Linked DNA regions of Solidesulfovibrio fructosivorans JJ]. The protein of the gene in region 1 binds, or shares a complex with, the protein of each later gene. Links are inferred from orthologs where the notes say so. Each region holds a gene or a part of one and is shown in the gene's direction. Other genes may lie near its edges.

Region 1 (3,159 bases):
CGAAGAAGCCCCGGCCAAGGCGCTCGATCTGGACGCCCTTGCGCCCGGGGATTCCGTGCGCATTATCAGTTGGGGCAAAACCGCCGTGGTCCGGGAAAAGGATATGCGTCGCCAGGCGGCCAAGGTCGAGGTGGGCGGCGTGAGCCTGTGGGTGCCGGCGGCGGATATGGCCCCGGCAAATGCCCCGGCCGCCAAAGCGGGAGGCGTGACGGTCGCCAGGGCTCCGCGCGAAACCGCCCCGGCTTCCGGGCTGGGACTCGTGCTCGACCTGCGCGGCATGCGCGCCGACGCGGCCGAAATCGAATTGGCCGCTTTCCTCGACGCGGCGCTTTTGCGCGGGCACGGCGAGTTGGAGATCATCCACGGCAAGGGAACCGGTGCCCTGCGGCGCGAAGTGCACAGGTTATTGAAAGAACATCCCCAGGTCGCCTCGTTCGCCCTGGCCCCCGAGGACCGCGGCGGCGACGGCATGACCATGGTGACATTGAAATAGGCGGGCAGAGAGCCTCCGGCGGCCAGGGGGAAACTTTTTGAAAAAAGTTTCCCCCTGGACCCCTTTCAAAAACTTTTTCCCAGGGAGCATGTCTCTCCTGAGGTATGAAAGGGGAACAAATTTTTATTTTTACACTGCTGGAAGCGTGTTGGCGGCTTGTTTGGGACATGGCGTCGCAACCGAAGGTCGAAATGACCAACCTTTCGTCCCCCCTTGTACTCCCGGTCAAGGTTTCTTCGGGAAGGGGGCGCGGGGAAAGCCCTTTTTTTTCAAAAAAGGGCTTTCCCCCACACGCGTCTCGCCCGTGAAACATGACGCAAGCGTGGTAACGGCGGTCAAGGCCAGGGCCAATATTGCCGAGGTGGTCGGGCGCTATGTGACGTTGCGTCCGGTGGGCAACCGGCTGGTCGGGGCGTGTCCGTTTCATCAGGAGACCAAGGGCTCGTTCAACGTGCACCCGGACAAGGGTTTTTTCCATTGTTTCGGCTGCCAGGCCTCGGGTGACGTCATTGATTTTTACTGCCGCATAAACGGCCTGGAGTTCCGCGAGGGACTGGAGCGGCTGGCGGCGGAAGTGGGCGTGGATATCGGCCGGGTCAAAAGCGACCCGCGCGCCGCCAAGCGCAAGCAGGAACGCGACGCCTGCCTGGCCATGCACGAGCTGGCCGACCGCTACTTCCGGCATGTGTTGGAACGGCCCGAGGGCGCGACCGCCCGGGAATACCTGGCCAGGCGGCAGGTGAGCCCGGAGATGATCGAGCGCTTCGCCTTGGGCGTAAGCCCGGCCGGCTGGCAGGGACTTTGCGACGTGCTGCGCCGACGCGGCTTTTCCGAGGATGCGGGCGTATTGGCCGGGCTTTTGAGCACGGGCAAGAACGGCCGCGTCTGGGACAGGTTTCGCGACCGGCTCATGTTTCCCATCCGCGATGGCGGCGGGCGGGTGATCGCCTTCGGCGGGCGCATCATGGGCGACGGCGAGCCCAAGTATTTAAACAGCGCCGAAACGCCGATCTACACCAAGGGGCAGCACCTTTACGGATTGTTCGAAGCCCGGCCGCATATGACCAAGTCACGGCGGGCGCTTTTGACCGAAGGCTACCTGGACGTGATCACGCTGCACCAGTTCGGCTACGGCGAGGCCTGCGGGGTGCTCGGCACGGCGCTGACCACGGAGCAGACCAAGCGGCTGTCCGGGTTCGCCAAGCAGGTGGATCTCGTTTTTGACGGCGATCCGCCGGGACGCAAGGCGGCGCTTCGGGCGGCGCAGATGTTTTTGACCCTGGGCGGAGCCTGCCGGGTGGTCCCGCTGCCCGACGGCGAGGATGTGGACAGCCTGCTCCACGCCAGAGGGCGCGACGGGTTCGAGGAGTGTCTGGCCCGGGCCGAGGACGGGCTGACGTTTTGTTTGCGCGTGGTGCGCGAGACCTATTCGCCCAAGGACATGGCGGCCTGGGCGGTGGAATTTCTGGCGAGCCTTGGCGACGAGGCGCTGCGGGCGGTTTTCATCCCCCGGGTGTCGGCGGGGCTGGGGCTGGCTGAAATCGAATTGCGCCGGTTTCTGGGCGAGGCCGTTTCCCGGCCGGGGCGCCAGCCGGCTTTAGTGGCGGTCAAGCGGCGGCGGGCCTTGGAGATGTCCCCGCGCGACGCCCAGTTGTTGTCGTTTGCCGTGCGCCGTCCCGATTACCTGGAAACGCTTTCCGGGGCGGGAATGGCCGAGGGACTGTCCACGGAGGCGGCCCGGGATTTTTTCGCCAGACTGCTCGGGGGCGGCTCCGACGAGCTGGCCACGCGGCTCGATGCGGCCCAGACGGCCTTTTGGACCAAGGCCCAGTTGGAGCCGGCCGTAGGCGATGAAGAGGCCGCGGCGATTTACGAGGATATTTGCGTTTTTCTCCACAAGTGCAGTGAGCGCGACCAGCGGCGCGTGCTTATGGACGCGTTGCGCCGGGCGCAGGAACAGGGAGCGCACGCCGAAGCCTTGCGGCTTTTGGGGGAACTACAGGCCCTTTCCGGGAGGGGAGATGAGTAATCTCAAGGAAATCCAGCAGATCAAAAGCCTTATCGTCAAAGGCAAGCAGAAAGGCTTTCTCACCTTTGACGAGGTCAACAAGGCCCTGCCGTCCGAGGTGATAAGCCCCGAGCAGCTCGAAGAGGTCATCGCCATCTTCGACCAGCTCGACATCAACCTCGTGGACACCGACAAGGACGGCCGTAAGGTCGAGGCGTCCAGCGCCGAGCCGGATGATGCCCCGGACGCCGATCTGGAACTGACCGAAAGCGAGGACACCCTCGATTATTCCTCGCGCAGCACCGACCCCGTGCGCATGTACCTGCGCGAGATGGGGGCCGTGCCGCTGCTCGACCGCGAGGGCGAGGTGGTCATCGCCAAGAAGATCGAAAACGGCGAAATGGACGTGCTCTACGCCCTGGTCGAAGTGCCGGTGGCCGTGGAAGAGCTTATCCAGGTGGGCGAGGACCTGAAAATCGGCCGCATCAAGCTGAAAGACGTGGTCAAGACCATCGAGGAGGACGATCCGTCCGAGGACGAGATGAACCAGCGCCAGCGGGTCATCTTCCTGCTCGACGAGGTCAAGGTCTCCTTCCGCAAGAAGCGCAAGATCTACAGCAAGCTCGACCAGTGCGCCTGTCTGGATCGCCGCGTGGCC
Region 2 (3,302 bases), on another replicon or contig:
CCGTTTCTGCGCCAACAAGAACCTGCCTGTGGATTACAAGCGTCCGGACATCCTGAAGGATTTCGTCACGGATCGCGGCAAGATCATCGCCCGGCGCATCACCGGCACCTGCGCCAAATGCCAGCGCCGCCTGACCGTTGAAATCAAGCGCGCCCGGCAGATGGCCCTTCTGTACTACACGGCCACCCACAGCGCCGAGCTCCTCAAGAAAATGTAAGGGAGAGACCCATGGAACTCATTTTGCGCGCGGACGTGGAGAATCTGGGCCGCCTCGGCGACAAGGTCGCCGTCAAGCCCGGCTACGGCCGCAATTACCTGATCCCCCAGGGCCTGGCCATGCTGGCCACCGACGCCAATATGCGCCGTTTCGAAAACGAGCGTAAAAAATTGCAGGCCAAGCGCGACGCCCTTGCCTCCGCCGCCCAGACGCTGGCCGACAAGCTCGCCGCCGCCGAAATCATCATCGAGGTGCGCGTGGGCGAGGGCGACAAGCTCTACGGCTCCGTCACCTCCGCCATCATCGCCGACAAGCTGGCCGAGCAGGGCGTCGAGGTCGACCGCAAGAAGATCGTCCTTGACGAGCCCATCCGCGCCCTGGGCCAGTACGAAGTGGCGGTGAAGCTCCTGCCCGAGCTGCGCGGCGTGGTCAACGTGACCGTCAAGCGCCAGGGCGGCTACGAGGAAGAAGAGCCGGCAGCTCCTGTCGCCGCCGAGGGTGAAACCGCCGAAGCGGCCGAAGTCGCGCCGCAGGCCGAAGAAGCCAGTGGACAGCCCGAGGAAGAAACCGCGTAGCCAGAAGTCTTCCGGACTGGCCGGAAGCGGCGAACCGCTGACCGGGCAGGCCCTGGAGCGGGTCTCCGCCGACGTCCTTAAAAAGATCCCCCCCCAGAACCTCGAGGCCGAACAGGCCGTTTTGGGGGGGGTCTTGCTCAAGAACTCCGTTCTCTATAATCTCGTCGATCTGGTCGGCGAGGATGACTTTTATTCCCCGGCCCATCGCCTCATCTTTCAGTCCATCCTCGGGCTCTCCGCCAAGAACGCGCCCATCGACCTGGTCTCCCTGGCCGAGGCCCTGCGCGCGGCCGGCAAGCTGGAGGAGGTCGGCGGCCCGACCTACCTGGCCGAACTCACCGCCTCCACCGTTTCCGCCGCCAACGCCCTGCACCACGCCGGCATCGTGCGGGAAAAGGCCGTCCAGCGAAAGCTCATCACCACCGCCCTCGACATCATCACCCGTTGCTACGACGGCGGCCAGGAAACCGAAACGCTGCTCGACGAGTCCGAGCAGGCCATCTTTTCCATCGCCGACGCCCGCTCCACCCGGGGGCTGCACAGCTCCAAGGACCTTGTGACCCGCGTTTTCGAGCAGATCGAAAAGCGCATGGAAAACAAGGAGCTGGTCACCGGCGTGCCCACCGGCTACTACCAGTTCGACGAATACACCGCCGGGCTCCAGCCCTCGGACCTCATCATCGTCGCCGGCCGCCCCTCCATGGGCAAGACCGCCTTCGCCATGAATATGGCCATGCGCGCCGCCGTCATGCACAACGTGCCGACCGCCATCTTCTCCCTGGAAATGTCCATGGAGCAGATCATGCAACGCATGCTGTGCTGCTGGGGCAAGGTCGACCTGGCCAAGCTGCGGCGCGGACGCCTCGACGACGAGGACTGGTCGCGGCTCTACGACGCCGCCAACAACCTGTCCCCGTCGCCCATCTTCATCGACGACACCGCCGCCATCACCACCATGGACCTGCGCGCCCGCTGCCGGCGGCTCAAGGCCGAACACGGCCTGGGACTCGTGGTCGTGGACTACTTGCAGCTCATGCGGTCCGCGCGCCACATCGATTCGCGCGAACAGGAAATTTCCGACATCTCCCGGAACCTGAAAGCCCTGGCCAAGGAGCTGCATGTGCCGGTGATTGCCCTGTCGCAGCTCAACCGCAAGGTCGAGGAGCGCGCCGACAAGCGCCCCATGATGTCCGACCTGCGCGAATCCGGAGCCATCGAGCAGGACGCCGACGTCATCATCTTTCTCTACCGCGGCGCCGCCTATAAGAAGAAAGAGGAGCTAACGCCCGAGGACAACGTGGCCGAGGTCATCATCGGCAAGCAGCGAAACGGTCCGACCGGCATGGTCCGTCTGACCTTTCTCAAGGAATCCACGGCATTCGAGAACCTCTCTGATATCCCGCCCCCGTCCGAAATGGGCATGTGACGCCCTGCCGGCGGTGAGCCCGGCTTGATGGCGGCGTTGCGTGGGCTTATAGCCTGCGCCAAAAATCAGGCGATCACAGGTCGCCGTATTGGGGGAGACGCAGACCATGGATGTCCAGACGACACGATTCGAATGGCTCTTGTCGCGAAGCGGGCCGGAGGCCTATGAGCGTTCCATCGTCCCGGCCTGGATGGGCCAGTGGGCCGAAAAGCTGATTGCTGTTGCCGGGATCGGCCCGGGGGACCTGGTGCTCGACGTGGCCTGCGGCACCGGCATCGTGGCGCGCAAGGCCGCCAGGCGGGTCGGTGAAACCGGTGGCGTGACCGGCCTCGACCACAACGAGGCGATGGTGTGGGCGGCAAAGGACTTCGCGGACCGCGAGGGCCTGTCCGACATCGACTGGCGGCGCGGCGACGCTTCGAGTCTGGCCTGCGAGACGCCCACGTACGACGTGGCGCTGTGCCAACAGGGGTTGCAGTATTTTCCGGACAAGCCGGCCGCGCTTCGGGGCATGCGGGAGGCGCTGGTTCCGCAGGGGCGGGTTGCTGTCGCCTGTTGGCGGGAGCTTGAGCGGATTCCGATATTTGCGGTCGTGGCTGACGCATTGAAAGAAGTCTTTGGACAAAAAGCCATTGATTTGTTTGAGGTCTCTTCCTCGCTCTCCGCCCGTGAGGACTTGCGCGGCCTGCTGCGGGAGGCCGGTTTCCGCGACATCCGGGTCCGGCTTGAAATTCTGGTGTCCCGGCTTCCCGACCCAATGCGTTTTTTACCGGAGTATCTGTCCGTCTTTCCGGTTGCCGCGGACATTGCCGCCATGTCGGATGCGGACAGGACGGCGATGTTCCGGCGTATGCTTGGGCGTCTGGGCGATTTTTTCGATGATGACGGTCTGGTGGTGCCCATGGAAAGTCATATAGCCACGGCGGTGCGTTAGGGGGCCACCTTTTCCACAAAAAGGAAGCAGCGTGTATTACGACGAAGCGGAAAAGCTTTCGAGGCTGGAGATCGAGCGTTTGCAGTTGATGCGTTTGCAGCGGACGCTGCGGCAGGCGGCCAAGTCGCCTTTTTATAAAGAGCGGTTCAA

What was found.
Region 2: the proteins of dnaG (region 1) and dnaB are in contact, whole or in part, in a crystal structure (PDB 2R6A), measured with the Geobacillus stearothermophilus proteins. The link is inferred for Solidesulfovibrio fructosivorans JJ] from one-to-one orthologs. Residues at the interface, in WP_049624496.1 of Geobacillus stearothermophilus: Lys456, Leu457, Leu458, Pro459, Ala460, Asn463, Ala464, Leu467, Leu535, Leu536, Ile537, Ala538, Gln544, Glu545, Asp548, Tyr549, His552; in WP_033016901.1 of Geobacillus stearothermophilus: Ser13, Glu15, Ala16, Gln18, Glu91, Leu92, Asp94, Ala95, Val96, Pro97, Thr98, Ala99, Ala100, Asn101, Tyr104, Tyr105, Ile108.

Annotation. Positions count from the first base shown.
Region 1 is NZ_AECZ01000001.1:86,529-89,687, forward strand. The notes cover bases 313-3,159. They hold dnaG (DNA primase), read left to right. Parts: upstream 313-797; coding sequence 798-2,522; downstream 2,523-3,159. Other genes in these bases: DESFRDRAFT_RS00430 (endonuclease MutS2), read left to right, coding at 313-493; rpoD (RNA polymerase sigma factor RpoD), read left to right, coding at 2,515-3,159. Also shown: more of DESFRDRAFT_RS00430, read left to right, coding at 1-312. UniProt on the Escherichia coli protein: RNA polymerase that catalyzes the synthesis of short RNA molecules used as primers for DNA polymerase during DNA replication.
Region 2 is NZ_AECZ01000047.1:2,757-6,058, forward strand. The notes cover bases 1-2,990. They hold dnaB (replicative DNA helicase), read left to right. Parts: upstream 1-763; coding sequence 764-2,218; downstream 2,219-2,990. Other genes in these bases: rpsR (30S ribosomal protein S18), read left to right, coding at 1-217; rplI (50S ribosomal protein L9), read left to right, coding at 229-792; DESFRDRAFT_RS19195 (methyltransferase domain-containing protein), read left to right, coding at 2,325-2,990. Also shown: more of DESFRDRAFT_RS19195, read left to right, coding at 2,991-3,152; DESFRDRAFT_RS19200 (phenylacetate--CoA ligase family protein), read left to right, coding at 3,184-3,302. UniProt on the Escherichia coli protein: The main replicative DNA helicase, it participates in initiation and elongation during chromosome replication. Travels ahead of the DNA replisome, separating dsDNA into templates for DNA synthesis.